One region of the Leclercia sp. LSNIH3 genome, then DNA from elsewhere that is predicted to be linked to it. Evidence: predicted binding sites of a transcription regulator. Region 1 holds the regulator's gene; each other region holds the start of a gene.
What was found. The regulator PurR, encoded in region 1, represses purine synthesis genes. The targets are predictions, from matches to a motif close to CANGCAAACGTTTGCNTG.
Positions count from the first base shown of each region.

Region 1 (4,638 bases):
CCAGGTCGCATCGCGAACCCACAGCATGCCGAGGCAGCCGAGGGCGAAAATGGCTAAGCCCGCCAGAAGTACCGGCTTACGTCCGAAGCGGTCGGACATCGGTCCCCACAGCAACTGGGCAAAGGCAAACCCGGCCAGAAACAGGCTCAGGCTGGCGCTGATCGCAGCCGCAGGGGTTTGCAGATCCGCCTGCATAATCGAGAAGGCAGGCAGATACATATCGGTGGCAAGAAAGCCCAGCACGCTTAAGCCGCCGAGCCAGACTAAAAATCCTTTCCCGGGTTTCACTGTTTTATTTTCCTTATGGGCGCAGGTTGTCATTGCCGCAAAGTGTAGGGAGTGCAAACAGGCTTGTGAAACGCTAATATTTGGCGGTTGCGTTCAAAAATTTTGCAGGCAGAAAATGTGGTCAGAATATTCTCTTGAAGTGGTGGATGCGGTCTCGCGTAACGGCAGTTTCAGCGGTGCTGCGCAGGAGTTGCATCGCGTACCTTCAGCCATCAGCTATACCGTGCGTCAACTGGAGGAGTGGCTGGCAGTGCCGCTGTTTGAGCGTCGCCATCGCGATGTGGTTCTCACCCCGGCCGGGCTGTGGTTTCTGAAAGAGGGGCGGTCTGTTATCAAAAAAATGCAGATCACCCGCGAACAGTGTCAGCAGATCGCCAATGGCTGGCGGGGGCATATCTCTATTGCGGTGGACAACATTGTTCGTCCCGAGCGCACCCGCCAGATGATTGTCGATTTTTACCGCCACTTTTCTGACGTTGAGCTGCGGGTTTCTCAGGAGGTCTTCAACGGCGTCTGGGATGCGCTGGCAGACGGCAGGGTTGAGATGGCGATAGGTGCCACGCAGGCGATCCCGGTAGGTGGCCGCTATGCGTTCCGCGATATGGGAATGCTGAGCTGGTGCTGCGTGGTGGCCAGCCATCATCCTCTGGCTGCTCTGGACGGGCCGATCAGCGACGATATTCTGCGCAACTGGCCGTCGCTGGTACGAGAAGATACCTCCCGCTCACTGCCGAAACGGATCACCTGGCTGCTTGATAACCAGCGGCGAATTGTCGCGCCGGACTGGGAATCGTCCGCCACATGCCTCTCGGCAGGATTGTGCGTGGGCATGGTGCCGGTTCATTTTGCCCGCCCGCAAATAGCCAGCGGGAAATGGGTAGAGCTGGCGCTGGAGAATCCCTTCCCGGATGCGGCGTGCTGCCTGACCTGGCAACAAAACGATATGTCACCGGCCCTGGAATGGCTGCTGGATTATCTGGGAGACAGTGAAACGATGAACAGGGAGTGGCTGCGGGAGCCAGAGGTGCTGGCTCCCGGAGAAGATTAACGGCGATAGTCGCGGAACGGACCATCCGCAACGGAACGGCGTTCAATCAGGCGCGGATGCACTTCAATTGACTGGGACTCTTCGCGCTTGTTGACGATACGGTCCAGCAGCATGTTGAAGGCGGTCTCCCCCAGCGAATCTTTTGGCTGGTGGATGGTGGTCAACGCCGGGGTAAAGAAGCGCGCGTTGCGCACGTTATCATACCCGATCAGCGAAACGTCCTGCGGGACGCGCAGGCCCATCTCATCGGCGGCACAGAGCGCACCCATGGCCATAATATCCCCGCCACAGAAGATGGCAGTAGGGCGCGGGCTTTGGGAGAGGATCTGCTGCATTGCGCGGTAGCCGGACTCCGGTTCAAAGTCGCCCTGCACGATCCAGCTCTCTGGCACGGTAATCAACGCTTCTTCCATGGCTTTCATAAAGCCCGCCAGACGGCCGGCACCGGTGTTGCGCTCCAGCGCGCCCGGGATCACGCCGATTTCGCGGTGACCGCGTTCGATGAGGTAACGACCGGCCATGTAGCCGCCTTCAAAGGCGTTATCGATCACCGAGTCGGTGAAGTCGGCCTTCGCTTCGCCCCAGTCCATCACCACCATAGGAATATTGCGATACTCTTCCAGCATAGACAGCAGCGATTCTGGGTATTCGGAACACATCACCAGCAGACCATCGACGCGCTTTTGCGCCATCATCGACAGATAAGCCCGCTGTTTTTCGAGGCTGTTCCACGCGTTGCCGAGGATAAGGGTGTAGCCTTTCTGGAAGCAGTTCTTCTCTACCGCTTCAATGATTTCTGCGAAATAGGGCGCTTCGCTGCTGGTCGCCAGCAGGCCGATCGATTTCGTGTGATTGACCTTCAGACTGCGGGCCACGGCGCTAGGTGAGTAATGCAGCTCTTTAATGGCCGCCCAGACATTATTTCGGGTCTCTTCCGCGACAAAGCGGGTTTTGTTAATAACATGTGATACGGTTGTAGTGGAAACGTTTGCGCGTTTCGCCACGTCTTTAATTGTTGCCATCAGATGTCACTCCAGACCATATCTAAGCTCCTGAAAAACCGGTAGGTAAACGTTTGCCTTCACTCGCCCTAATTGCGCAATTTGAATTGCGGTACGCCGGGAAAACGACACAGGACGTCAGGAGGGGGTCAATGGCCGGTACGCTAATAAATTTAGCGTGGAATTTTGTCTTATCTTGGCCAAAAGGGGAAGAGCAAAAAACGATATCAATCTAAATCCAGCAAGATTTTTACCCTGAACTGTGTAAAAATGAGCAGGCTCACTCTTCATAGGGTGATTAAAAGGAGAAAAATTGATGAGTACCGATCTTAAGTTTTCGCTGATTACCACCATTATTGTTCTGAGTCTGATTGTCGCCAGCGGTCTGGTTGCGGCACTGCACTGATTGATGCGGGAGAGGCAGCTCTCCCTCGTTCCTTTACGCTGATTGTTACGCGCCCTGCAAAAATCTTTTGCTAAATTGTTAACTTCTCATTTTTTGTGATTGATGTCATGCTTTCGCCTTCATTGTTCTGTGTCGCCCGACGACACGGTGTCTGGAGTTGAAGTATGAGAATCAATTTTCCGCTGCTGGCCCTTGCCATCGGTGCCTTTGGTATTGGTACCACCGAATTTTCGCCGATGGGTCTGCTGCCGGTTATCGCCCGAGGGGTAGATGTTTCTATTCCCGCGGCAGGTATGCTGATCAGCGCCTATGCCATCGGGGTGATGGTGGGGGCACCGCTGATGACGCTGCTGCTGTCGCATCGGGGCCGCCGTAACGCCCTGATCTTCCTGATGGCGATCTTTACTGTCGGCAACGTGCTGTCGGCGCTCTCCCCGGACTACACCACCCTGATGCTGTCACGTATTCTGACCAGCCTGAACCATGGCGCATTCTTTGGCCTCGGATCGGTGGTGGCAGCCAGCGTGGTGCCAAAGCATAAGCAGGCCAGCGCCGTAGCCACCATGTTTATGGGGCTGACCATCGCCAATATTGGCGGCGTGCCTGCCGCAACCTGGATGGGTGAGGCGATTGGCTGGCGCATGTCCTTCCTGGCCACCGCGCTGCTGGGCGTGGTGTCGATGATGGCGTTGTTCTTCTCTCTGCCTTCTGGCGGTGCGGGTGAAAAGCCGGAAGTGCGCAAAGAGCTGGCGGTCCTGCTGCGTCCACAGGTGTTATCAGCCCTGCTGACCACCGTCCTGGGTGCCGGTGCGATGTTCACTCTTTATACTTATATTGCCCCGGTGCTGCATGACCTCAATCAGGCGACGCCAGCCTTTATCACCGCCATGCTGGTGCTGGTTGGCGTCGGTTTTTCCCTCGGCAACTATCTGGGCGGCAGGCTGGCTGATAAGTCCGTAACCGGCACCCTGAAAGGCTTTTTACTGCTGCTTATCGTGATCATGGTGGCGATTCCGTGGCTGGCGCGGAATGAGGTGGGCGCGGCCGTGGCGATGGTGATATGGGGTATGGCGACCTTTGCGGTGGTCCCCCCGTTGCAGATGCGCGTTATGCGCGTAGCCAGCGATGCGCCAGGGTTATCTTCTTCGGTGAATATCGGTGCCTTTAACCTGGGGAATGCGCTGGGGGCGGCGGCCGGTGGGGCGGTTATTTCCAGCGGAATGGGTTACAGCTTCGTTCCGGTAATGGGGGCGATCATTGCCGGTCTGGGGCTTATTCTGGTCTTGGCCTCCGGGCGAAAACAACCTGAACCGGTTTGCGCGACCAAGTAAAAAAAATAACGCCGAAGGAGTTACCTTCGGCGTTTTGTTTATGCCGCGAAGTTCTTCGCAACAAACTCCCAGTTTACCAGCGCCCAGAAGTGCTCCAGGTAATTTGGGCGCGCATTACGGTAATCGATGTAATACGCATGTTCCCAGACGTCAACGGTCATCAGCGGGGTGGCGCTGGTGGTTAATGGCGTCCCGGCGTTGGAGGTGGAAACGATAGCCAGCTTGCCGTCCGCTTCTTTGACCAGCCAGGTCCAGCCTGCGCCAAAGTTCTTCACCGCCGCATCAGTAAACTTCGCTTTAAAATCCGCAAAGCTGCCGAATGCAGCAGTAATGGCTGCCGCCAGCTCGCCCGTTGGCTCGCCGCCTGCATTGGGTGCCAGGCAGTTCCAGTAGAAGGTGTGGTTCCACACCTGAGCGGCGTTGTTAAACACGCCGCCTTCGGAGGTGCGTACGATCTCTTCCAGGGTTTTCCCTTCGAATGCGGTGCCGCCGATCAGGTTGTTCAGGTTGGTGACATAGGTCTGGTGGTGTTTGCCGTAGTGATATTCCAGGGTCTCCGCCGAA
Region 1 is NZ_CP026387.1:334,676-339,313, reverse strand. Features, by position in the region: gene punC (purine nucleoside transporter PunC) at 1-288, opposite strand, end outside; gene punR (DNA-binding transcriptional activator PunR) at 404-1,336, shown strand; gene purR (HTH-type transcriptional repressor PurR) at 1,333-2,358, opposite strand; gene cydH (cytochrome bd-I oxidase subunit CydH) at 2,654-2,743, shown strand; gene C3F35_RS01640 (MFS transporter) at 2,908-4,074, shown strand; gene sodB (superoxide dismutase [Fe]) at 4,113-4,638, opposite strand, start outside.

Region 2 (4,638 bases), 1.2 Mb from region 1:
CAAAGCGAGTATTCCTGAAGGGGTGTGGACCAAATGTGACAGCTGTGGCCAGGTCCTGTACCGCGCCGAGCTGGAGCGTAATCTGGAAGTTTGTCCTAAGTGCGATCATCACATGCGTATGTCGGCGCGTAACCGCCTGCATAGCCTGCTGGATGAAGGTTCTCTGGTTGAACTGGGCAGCGAGCTTGAGCCGAAAGATGTGCTGAAGTTCCGCGACTCCAAAAAATACAAAGACCGTCTGGCCTCTGCGCAGAAAGAGACCGGCGAGAAAGACGCCCTGGTCGTGATGAAAGGCACCCTGCACGAGATGCCGGTTGTGGCGGCAGCGTTTGAGTTCTCCTTCATGGGCGGCTCAATGGGTTCCGTGGTTGGCGCGCGCTTCGTGCGTGCGGTAGAGCAGGCGCTGGAAGACAACTGTCCGCTGATCTGCTTCTCCGCCTCCGGTGGTGCCCGTATGCAGGAAGCGCTGATGTCGCTGATGCAGATGGCAAAAACCTCCGCCGCGCTGGCGAAAATGCAGGAACGCGGTCTGCCGTACATCTCCGTACTGACCGACCCGACCATGGGTGGTGTATCGGCGAGCTTCGCGATGCTGGGCGACCTGAACGTTGCTGAGCCGAAAGCGTTGATCGGCTTTGCTGGCCCGCGCGTTATCGAACAAACGGTACGTGAGAAACTGCCGCCGGGCTTCCAGCGCAGTGAATTCCTTATCGAGAAAGGCGCTATCGACATGATCGTTCGCCGCCCGGAGATGCGCCTGAAACTGGCCAGCATCCTGGCGAAGCTGATGAATCTGCCGTCGCCGAGCCCGGATGAACCGCGCGAAGGCGTGGTAGTACCGGATCAGGAACCCGAGGCCTGATAACTCAAAAGGGCAGGGCCAGTGGCGCTGCCCTTTTGCTTTCTAACCGTAACTGAAAAGCGCGCAACATGGAAAATATCACTCTTCCCCAAGCCACGTCGCCTCTGGCCGCGTGGCTTTCTTATCTGGAAAACCTGCACAGTAAAGCCATCGACATGGGACTTGAGCGCGTCAGCCAGGTAGCGGCGCGCCTTGATGTTCTGAAACCGGCTCCTTTTGTTTTTACCGTCGCGGGCACCAACGGCAAAGGCACCACCTGCCGCACGCTGGAATCCATGCTGATGGCAGCGGGCTACAAAGTGGGCGTCTACAGCTCGCCGCATCTGGTGCGCTATACCGAGCGCGTTCGAGTGCAGAACGCAGAGTTAGCCGAATCGGCGCATACTGCCGCGTTCGCAGAAATTGAAGCCGCGCGCGGTGATATCTCTCTGACCTATTTTGAATATGGCACGCTGTCGGCGCTGTGGCTGTTTAAGCAGGCGCAGCTGGACGTGGTGATCCTCGAAGTCGGGTTAGGTGGGCGTCTGGACGCCACTAACATTGTGGATCCAGACGTGGCGGTGGTCACCAGCATCGCGCTGGATCATACCGACTGGCTGGGGCCAGATCGGGAAAGCATTGGCCGTGAAAAAGCCGGTATATTCCGGGCCGGTAAACCAGCCATTGTCGGTGAACCCGATATGCCGCACACCATCGCTGACGTGGCGCAGGAGAAGGGCGCCCTGTTGCAGCGTCGCGACGTGGACTGGCGCTACAGCGTGACAGAGAGTGGCTGGCGCTTTGAAGACGCCAAAGGCGCGCTGGAGAACTTACCGTTGCCGCAGGTGCCGCAGCCGAATGCCGCCACGGCGCTGGCCGCATTGCGCGCCAGCGGTTTGACTGTTAACGAGCAGGCTATTCGCGACGGCATTCAGCAGGCGATTCTGGCCGGACGTTTCCAGATCGTCAGCGAATCACCGCGTCTGATTCTGGATGTCGCCCATAACCCCCATGCGGCTGCCTATCTCGCCGGACGTCTCAAATCATTGCCAAAAACCGGGCGCGTGCTGGCGGTTATCGGTATGCTTCATGATAAAGATATTGGCGGCACGCTGGCCTGCATGGAGAGTGTGGTCGATAGCTGGTATTGTGCACCTCTTGAAGGTCCGCGTGGGGCTACGGCCGAACAGCTGATGCAACACCTCGGCCAGGGCCAGACCTTTGCCAGCGTGGAACTGGCGTGGCGCGCGGCAATGGCGGACGCCAGACCAGAAGATACCGTGCTGGTGTGTGGATCCTTCCACACGGTGGCACATGTCATGGACGTAATGGATGCGGGGAGAACCGGTGGCAAGTAAGTTTCAGAACCGTTTAGCAGGCACCATTGTGCTGGTGGCGCTGGGGGTCATTATTCTCCCGGGGCTGCTTGATGGACAGAAAAAACATTATCAGGATGAGTTTGCGGCGATCCCGCTGGTGCCGAAACCTGGCGACCGGGATGAGCCGGATATGCTGCCAGCGGCGACACAGGCGTTACCTGCTCAGCCGCCGGAAGGCGCGGCTGAAGAGGTGCAGGCGGGCGATGCCGCGGCACCATCCTTAGATCCGTCGCGTCTGGCGTCCGGTAACAATAACGAACTGGATCCCGTTCCGGCGCCGGTCGAGCAATATGCGCCAAAGCCGGTGCAAAAACCGAAACCGGTTGAGAAGCCGCAGCCAAAACCTCAGCGCGATAACACCAGCCAGCAGCTGGCGGCGGCGACGGAAACCCCACCGGCCAAACCGGCGGCAGAAGAGAAACCGGCGCCAACCGGTAAAGCCTATGTCGTGCAGCTCGGCGCATTGAAAAATGCCGACAAGGTTAACGAGGTGGTGGCTAAACTCCGTGGCGCGGGGTACCGCGTTTACACTTCACCTACGACGCCGGTACAGGGTAAAATTACCCGTATTCTCGTCGGCCCGGATGCATCTAAAGATAAGCTGAAAGGATCGCTTGGAGAGCTGAACCAACTCTCCGGCCTGAGCGGCGTGGTGATGAACTACAACGTTAATTAATGTAGGTTTTTTTCCCCTGCCACTGCTGTTTTTCTTTAAAGGAGAGTGCCGGAGGAGGGGAGGGCAGGCGTCCGAAGAGACGCAACGGCCAGTGGCGTTGATTATTTTTTCAGCGCCTTTTTTATTTACGCGTGGGAAGGAAATCCCTACGCAAACGTTTTCTTTTTCTGTTAGAATTCGCCCCGAACTGGATGACAGGGCGTTTAATCGTGGGACGTATATGGTCTGGATTGATTACGCCATCATTGCGGTGATAGGTTTTTCCTGTCTGGTTAGCCTGATCCGTGGCTTTGTTCGTGAAGCGTTATCGCTGGTAACCTGGGGCTGTGCCTTCTTTGTTGCCAGTCATTACTACACTTACCTGTCTGTCTGGTTCACGGGCTTTGAAGATGAACTGGTTCGAAATGGGATTGCTATCGCGGTGCTGTTTATCGCGACGCTGATTGTCGGCGCCATTGTTAACTACGTGATCGGCCAACTGGTTGAAAAAACCGGTTTGTCAGGAACGGACAGGGTGCTCGGGATCTGTTTCGGTGCATTGCGAGGCGTGTTGATTGTCGCCGCGATACTGTTCTTCCTTGATACCTTTACCGGGTTCTCAAAAAGTGAAGACTGGCAGAAATCGCAGCTGATCCCGCAGTTCAGCTTCATCATCAGATGGTTCTTCGACTATCTGCAAAGCTCGTCGAGTTTTTTGCCCAGGGCATAAACCCTGAGATGTGGCTTAACGAGGAAATGACGAATGTGCGGTATTGTCGGTATCGCCGGTTTCATGCCGGTAAACCAGTCTATTTATGACGCATTATCGGTGCTTCAGCACCGTGGGCAGGATGCCGCGGGTATCATCACCATTGATGCACACAACTGCTTCCGTTTACGTAAGGCTAACGGCCTGGTAAACGATGTGTTTGAAGCCCGCCATATGCAGCGTCTGCAGGGTAATATGGGTATTGGTCACGTTCGTTACCCTACCGCAGGCAGTTCCAGCGCCTCTGAAGCGCAGCCTTTCTACGTTAACTCTCCGTATGGCATCACGCTTGCCCACAACGGCAACCTGACCAATGCCCACGAGCTGCGTAAAAAGCTGTTTGAAGAGAAGCGTCGCCACATTAACACCACTTCAGATTCTGAAATTCTGCTTAACGTCTTTGCCAGCGAACTGGATAACTTCCGTCACTATCCGCTGGAAGCCGACAACATTTTTGCTGCCGTGGCGGCCACTAACCGTCTGATTCGCGGTGCCTATGCCTGCGTAGCGATGATTATCGGCCACGGTATGGTCGCGTTCCGCGATCCGAACGGTATTCGCCCGCTGGTGCTGGGTAAACGCGATATTGGCGATGGCCGTACCGAGTATATGGTTGCCTCCGAAAGCGTGGCGCTGGATACCCTGGGCTTTGAGTTCCTGCGTGACGTTGCCCCAGGTGAAGCGGTCTATATTACCGAAAAAGGCCAGCTGTTCACCCGCCAGTGCGCGGAAAACCCGGTCAGCAACCCGTGCCTGTTCGAGTACGTCTACTTTGCCCGTCCAGACTCCTTCATCGACAAGATCTCCGTCTATAGCGCCCGTGTGAACATGGGAACCAAGCTCGGCGAGAAGATTGCTCGCGAGTGGGAAGACCTGGATATCGACGTGGTTATCCCTATCCCGGAAACCTCCTGCGATATCGCGCTGGAGATGGCGCGTATCCTGGGTAAACCGTATCGCCAGGGCTTTGTGAAAAACCGCTATGTTGGCCGCA
Region 2 is NZ_CP026387.1:3,876,899-3,881,536, forward strand. Features, by position in the region: gene accD (acetyl-CoA carboxylase, carboxyltransferase subunit beta) at 1-862, shown strand, start outside; gene folC (bifunctional tetrahydrofolate synthase/dihydrofolate synthase) at 931-2,199, shown strand; gene dedD (cell division protein DedD) at 2,189-2,896, shown strand; gene cvpA (colicin V production protein) at 3,117-3,605, shown strand; gene purF (amidophosphoribosyltransferase) at 3,639-4,638, shown strand, end outside.
Region 2: the regulator PurR is predicted to act here: its motif matches at 3,044-3,061, upstream of cvpA (colicin V production protein).

Region 3 (4,638 bases), 420 kb from region 1:
CAGACGGTTCCAGTAGTCTTGTTCGCTTCAGCGATTTTGCCCCAGCGGATGCGCCTACCGAAGTGTGGGGCAACCACTTTACCGCGCGTATCGCCCCCGACGCGATCAACCGCTGGCTGAGCGAATTCTTTTCGCGCCCGGTACAGCTCCGCTGGGTCGGGCCTGAAATGACGCGACGCGTTAAAGATTTTGCCGCGGTTCCGCTGTCGTTTGCCGACGGCTTCCCGTTCCTGCTCACTAACGACGCCTCCTTGCGCGACCTGCAAAAGCGCTGCCCGGCCAGCGTGCAGATGGAGCAGTTCCGCCCGAATCTGGTGGTCACAGGCGCAACGGCCTGGGAAGAGGATACCTGGAAAGTCATCCGCATCGGGGAGGTTATCTTTGACGTGGTGAAACCCTGCAGCCGCTGCATCTTTACTACCGTCAGCCCGGAAAAAGGACAAAAGCACCCTGCCGGTGAACCGCTAAAAACGCTGCAATCTTTCCGCACTGCACAGGATAACGGCGATGTCGATTTTGGTCAGAACCTGATCCCGCGCAGCAGCGGGGTGATCCGCGTAGGCGACGAAGTGGAAATTCTCTTCACAGGGCCAGGCCGGATCTACGGCGCAGGGGCTGAGGAAGAGGCTATCGAAGTAGAGACGCAGCCCGCGACGGCTGTCACTATTCAGTGGCAGGGTCAGACGATCCGTGGCAACAATCAGCAGGTATTACTGGAACAGCTTGAACAGGCCGGTATTCGTGTGCCCTATTCCTGCCGGGCGGGGATCTGCGGATGCTGTCGCGTTACCCTGGTCGAAGGCGAAGTAACGGCGTTGAAGAAATCGGCTATCGGCAGTGACGGCACGATTCTGTGCTGCAGCTGCGTACCGAAAAGTGCGTTACAGCTGGAAGCTTAAACAGCCTGCTCGAGGCTGAAACAGACCGGCTGCGGTTTTAGCCGGTCATTCATCACTTTAATCGGGTCGCCCAGCTGCATGGTGCGCCCGGCAATGGTCACCGATGGCTGCGCCAGTAAACAGAGCGCGGCATTATCGCCCGGCTCCACCACCAGCAAATTCACCTGCTCGGCATTCTCGCTCAGGCTGACGCACGCGGCATCGCCGGTGACGGGAGACCAGCGCTCGTTGTGAGCAAGAAAGTGCCAGCTTTTCGGCATCTGAGGTTTAAGGAAGCGTATCGCCACCAGCGCATTGAGCACCAGCTCGGCGCGTTGTTCTTTCGACAGTTCGAGGTCACGGCACTTCTCTTCAAAAGAGAAATAGAGTGCAGCATCATCAACGCAAAAACCGGTATCGGCAAAGGCATCCGGGGTCAACATCCTGCGGGCAAAACGAGAACGAAACAACATACCATTGGCCAGATCGAGCATCATGCGATCGTGCTCGTCACAGAAATACCAGCGCCAGTTATCGTCAGGTTTAATTCGCATTTGTCTCTCCCGTTCCTAAAACGTCCTGTCGTAAGAAAGTCCTGTATTGCCGCTTCGCTTTTTAAACTTCAATAATCAAAGACCACAATGTCTAATAAAGCAACAGTCCGGGAATATAAAACAACCAGAGCTGGAAATAAAGCCCTGGTTGTGAGTCATGATAAAAGATTAGATATGATTAACGATTTCTTTAATCAGCGGTGGGCCTTTGAAAATAAAGCCCGAATATATCTGCACCAGCGAAGCGCCAGCCGCCATTTTCTCGCGCGCGGCCATCACTGAATCAATTCCCCCCACCCCAATAATTGGCAGGCGGCCCTTCAATTCTTCTGACAGACGACGAATAATTTCAGTGCTTTTTAACTGCACCGGACGCCCGCTCAGGCCGCCCATTTCGTCGCAATATTTCATCCCCTGCACTAAAGAACGGTCGAGGGTCGTATTAGTGGCAATAACGCCATCAATATTATGGCGAACTAAACTGTCGGCCACCTGCGCCAGCTCTTCTTCGGTCAGATCTGGGGCGATTTTAACAGCCACCGGAACATATTTATGGTGGGTCGCCTGGAGTTCATTTTGCTTATTTTTGATGGCGACTAACAAATCGTCGAGCGCTTCACCATATTGCAGCGTGCGCAGGCCTGGGGTGTTAGGTGAAGAGATATTCACCGCAATATACCCGGCGTAGGCGTAGACTTTTTCCATACAAATCAGATAGTCATCTTTGCCCTGCTCTACCGGCGTGTCTTTATTTTTGCCGATATTAATGCCCAGAACGCCATCGAAATGCGCTTTCTTCACATTCTCGACCAGATGATCGACGCCGAGGTTATTAAAGCCCATGCGGTTGATCAGCCCTTCGGCCTCCACCAGACGGAACAGGCGCGGCTTGTCGTTACCCGGCTGTGGACGTGGCGTGACGGTGCCAATTTCAATGGAACCAAAGCCCATCGCACCCAGAGCATCGATGCACTCGCCGTTTTTATCCAGCCCTGCTGCCAGACCCAGTGGGTTTTTAAAGGTTAATCCCATGCAGGTGACCGGCTTCTCCATCACTCTCTGGCGCACCAGCGCTTCAAGCGGGGTTCCCGTAATACGGCGTAATTGCTGGAATGTAAATTCATGAGCGCGCTCAGGATCGAGCTGGAAAAGGGCTTTACGAACGAAGGGGTAGTACATGAACTCTCCTGGATTCCCGGTGTGCAAACCGGGGGCGTATTATCTGCGATTGCAGCGGGAAAGGGAATTGACCTGGGACAAAAAAAGCGCCCTGCCGCGCAATCGTTTACTTTTCATTCCTCCTTTATTCATTTTTTGGCATTTATTCTGCAGATAAATCATTTAGTGGAATAAGTCAGCAATGCCACACTGCCAACAAATGTTATCAATGTTAGATAAAAGCAAACAATTGGTTATAAGGAGCATTTATGCGCGTCATTACGTTGGCTGGCAGTCCGCGATTCCCTTCCCGCTCCAGCGCGCTGCTGGAGTACGCAAGAGAGCAACTCACTTCGCTGGATGTTGAGGTGTTCCACTGGAATCTACATAACTTTGCCCCGGAAGATCTTCTTTATGCGCGTTTCGACAGCCCGGCGCTAAAAACCCTGAATGAGCAGCTCAAAGATGCCGACGGGCTGATCGTCGCAACGCCGGTTTATAAAGCCTCGTTTTCCGGTGCCCTGAAAACCCTGCTCGACCTGCTGCCGGAGCGCGCGCTGGAAGGCAAAATTGTCCTGCCCCTGGCGACTGGCGGCACCGTCGCCCACCTGCTGGCGGTAGATTATGCCCTGAAGCCCGTCCTCAGCGCCCTGAAAGCTCAGGAGATACTGCATGGCGTGTTTGCCGATGATTCGCAGGTGATCGATTACCAGCACAAGCCGCACTTTACCCCGAATTTACAGACCCGTCTCGACAGCGCGCTGGAGACGTTCTGGCAGGCGTTGCACCGCCGCGACGTCCAGGTTCCTGCTTTTGGTCTTCAGAAAGGAGTCGCCCATGTTTAAATCCCTGGTCCGTACAGGCCTCGCAGGGCTTCTGGCCTTTTCTGCCCTGGCGCACGCTGCCGAGCCTACCCCGGATAGCCTGCGTATCGGCTACCAGAAAGGCAGCGTCAGCATGGTGCTGGCGAAAAGCCACCAGCTGCTGGAAAAACGCTACCCGGACACCAGATTCTCCTGGGTAGAGTTTCCGGCAGGCCCGCAGATGCTGGAGGCGTTGAACGTCGGCAGTATCGATCTCGGCAGCACCGGCGATATCCCGCCCATCTTCGCTCAGGCCGCCGGGGCAGATCTGGTCTACGTTGGCGTGGAGCCGCCCAAACCGAAAGCCGAAGTGATCCTGGTTCCTGAAAACAGCCCGATTAAAACCGTCGCAGACCTTAAAGGTCATAAAGTCGCTTTTCAGAAAGGCTCCAGCTCACACAATCTTTTATTGCGCGCCCTGCAGCAGGCAGGACTGACGTTTAAAGATATTCAGCCGGTTTATCTGTCACCGGCGGATGCGCGCGCCGCCTTCCAGCAAAACAACGTGGATGCCTGGGCCATCTGGGATCCCTACTACTCCGCAGCCCTGTTGCAGGGTGGCGTGAGGGTGCTTAAAGATGGCGAAACCCTGAAACAGACCGGTTCCTTCTACCTTGCCGCTCGCCCTTATGCCGAGAAAAACGGTGAATTTGTTCAGGGCGTCCTGAATACCTTTAGCGAGGCGGATGCCCTGACTCAGAGTCAACGTCAGGCCAGTATCGCCCTGCTGGCAAAAACGATGGGTCTCCCGGAGCCGGTGATTGCCACCTATCTGGATCACCGCCCGCCTACCGTCATCAAACCGGTGGATGCCAATACCGCCGTGTTACAGCAGCAAACCGCTGATCTTTTCTACGACAATCGCCTGGTCCCGAAAAAAATTGATATTCGCGACCGTATCTGGCACCCCACAGCGCTAAAAGGAGATAAGTCATGAGTCTGAATCTGTTCTGGTTTTTACCTACCCATGGTGATGGTCATTATCTTGGCACCGACGAGGGCGCACGCCCGGTGGATCATGCTTATCTTCAGCAGATAGCCCAGGCGGCAGATCGGATTGGCTTTACCGGGGTGCTGATTCCGACTGGCCGCTCCTGCGAAGATGCATGGCTGGTGGCGGCATCGATGATCCCGGTGACACAACGCCTGAAGTTTCTGGTGGCCCTGCGTCCGAGCGTGACCTCT
Region 3 is NZ_CP026387.1:756,491-761,128, forward strand. Features, by position in the region: gene C3F35_RS03760 (YcbX family protein) at 1-899, shown strand, start outside; gene zapC (cell division protein ZapC) at 896-1,432, opposite strand; gene pyrD (quinone-dependent dihydroorotate dehydrogenase) at 1,601-2,611, opposite strand; gene ssuE (NADPH-dependent FMN reductase) at 2,860-3,435, shown strand; gene C3F35_RS03780 (sulfonate ABC transporter substrate-binding protein) at 3,428-4,390, shown strand; gene ssuD (FMNH2-dependent alkanesulfonate monooxygenase) at 4,387-4,638, shown strand, end outside.
Region 3: the regulator PurR is predicted to act here: its motif matches at 2,707-2,724, upstream of pyrD (quinone-dependent dihydroorotate dehydrogenase).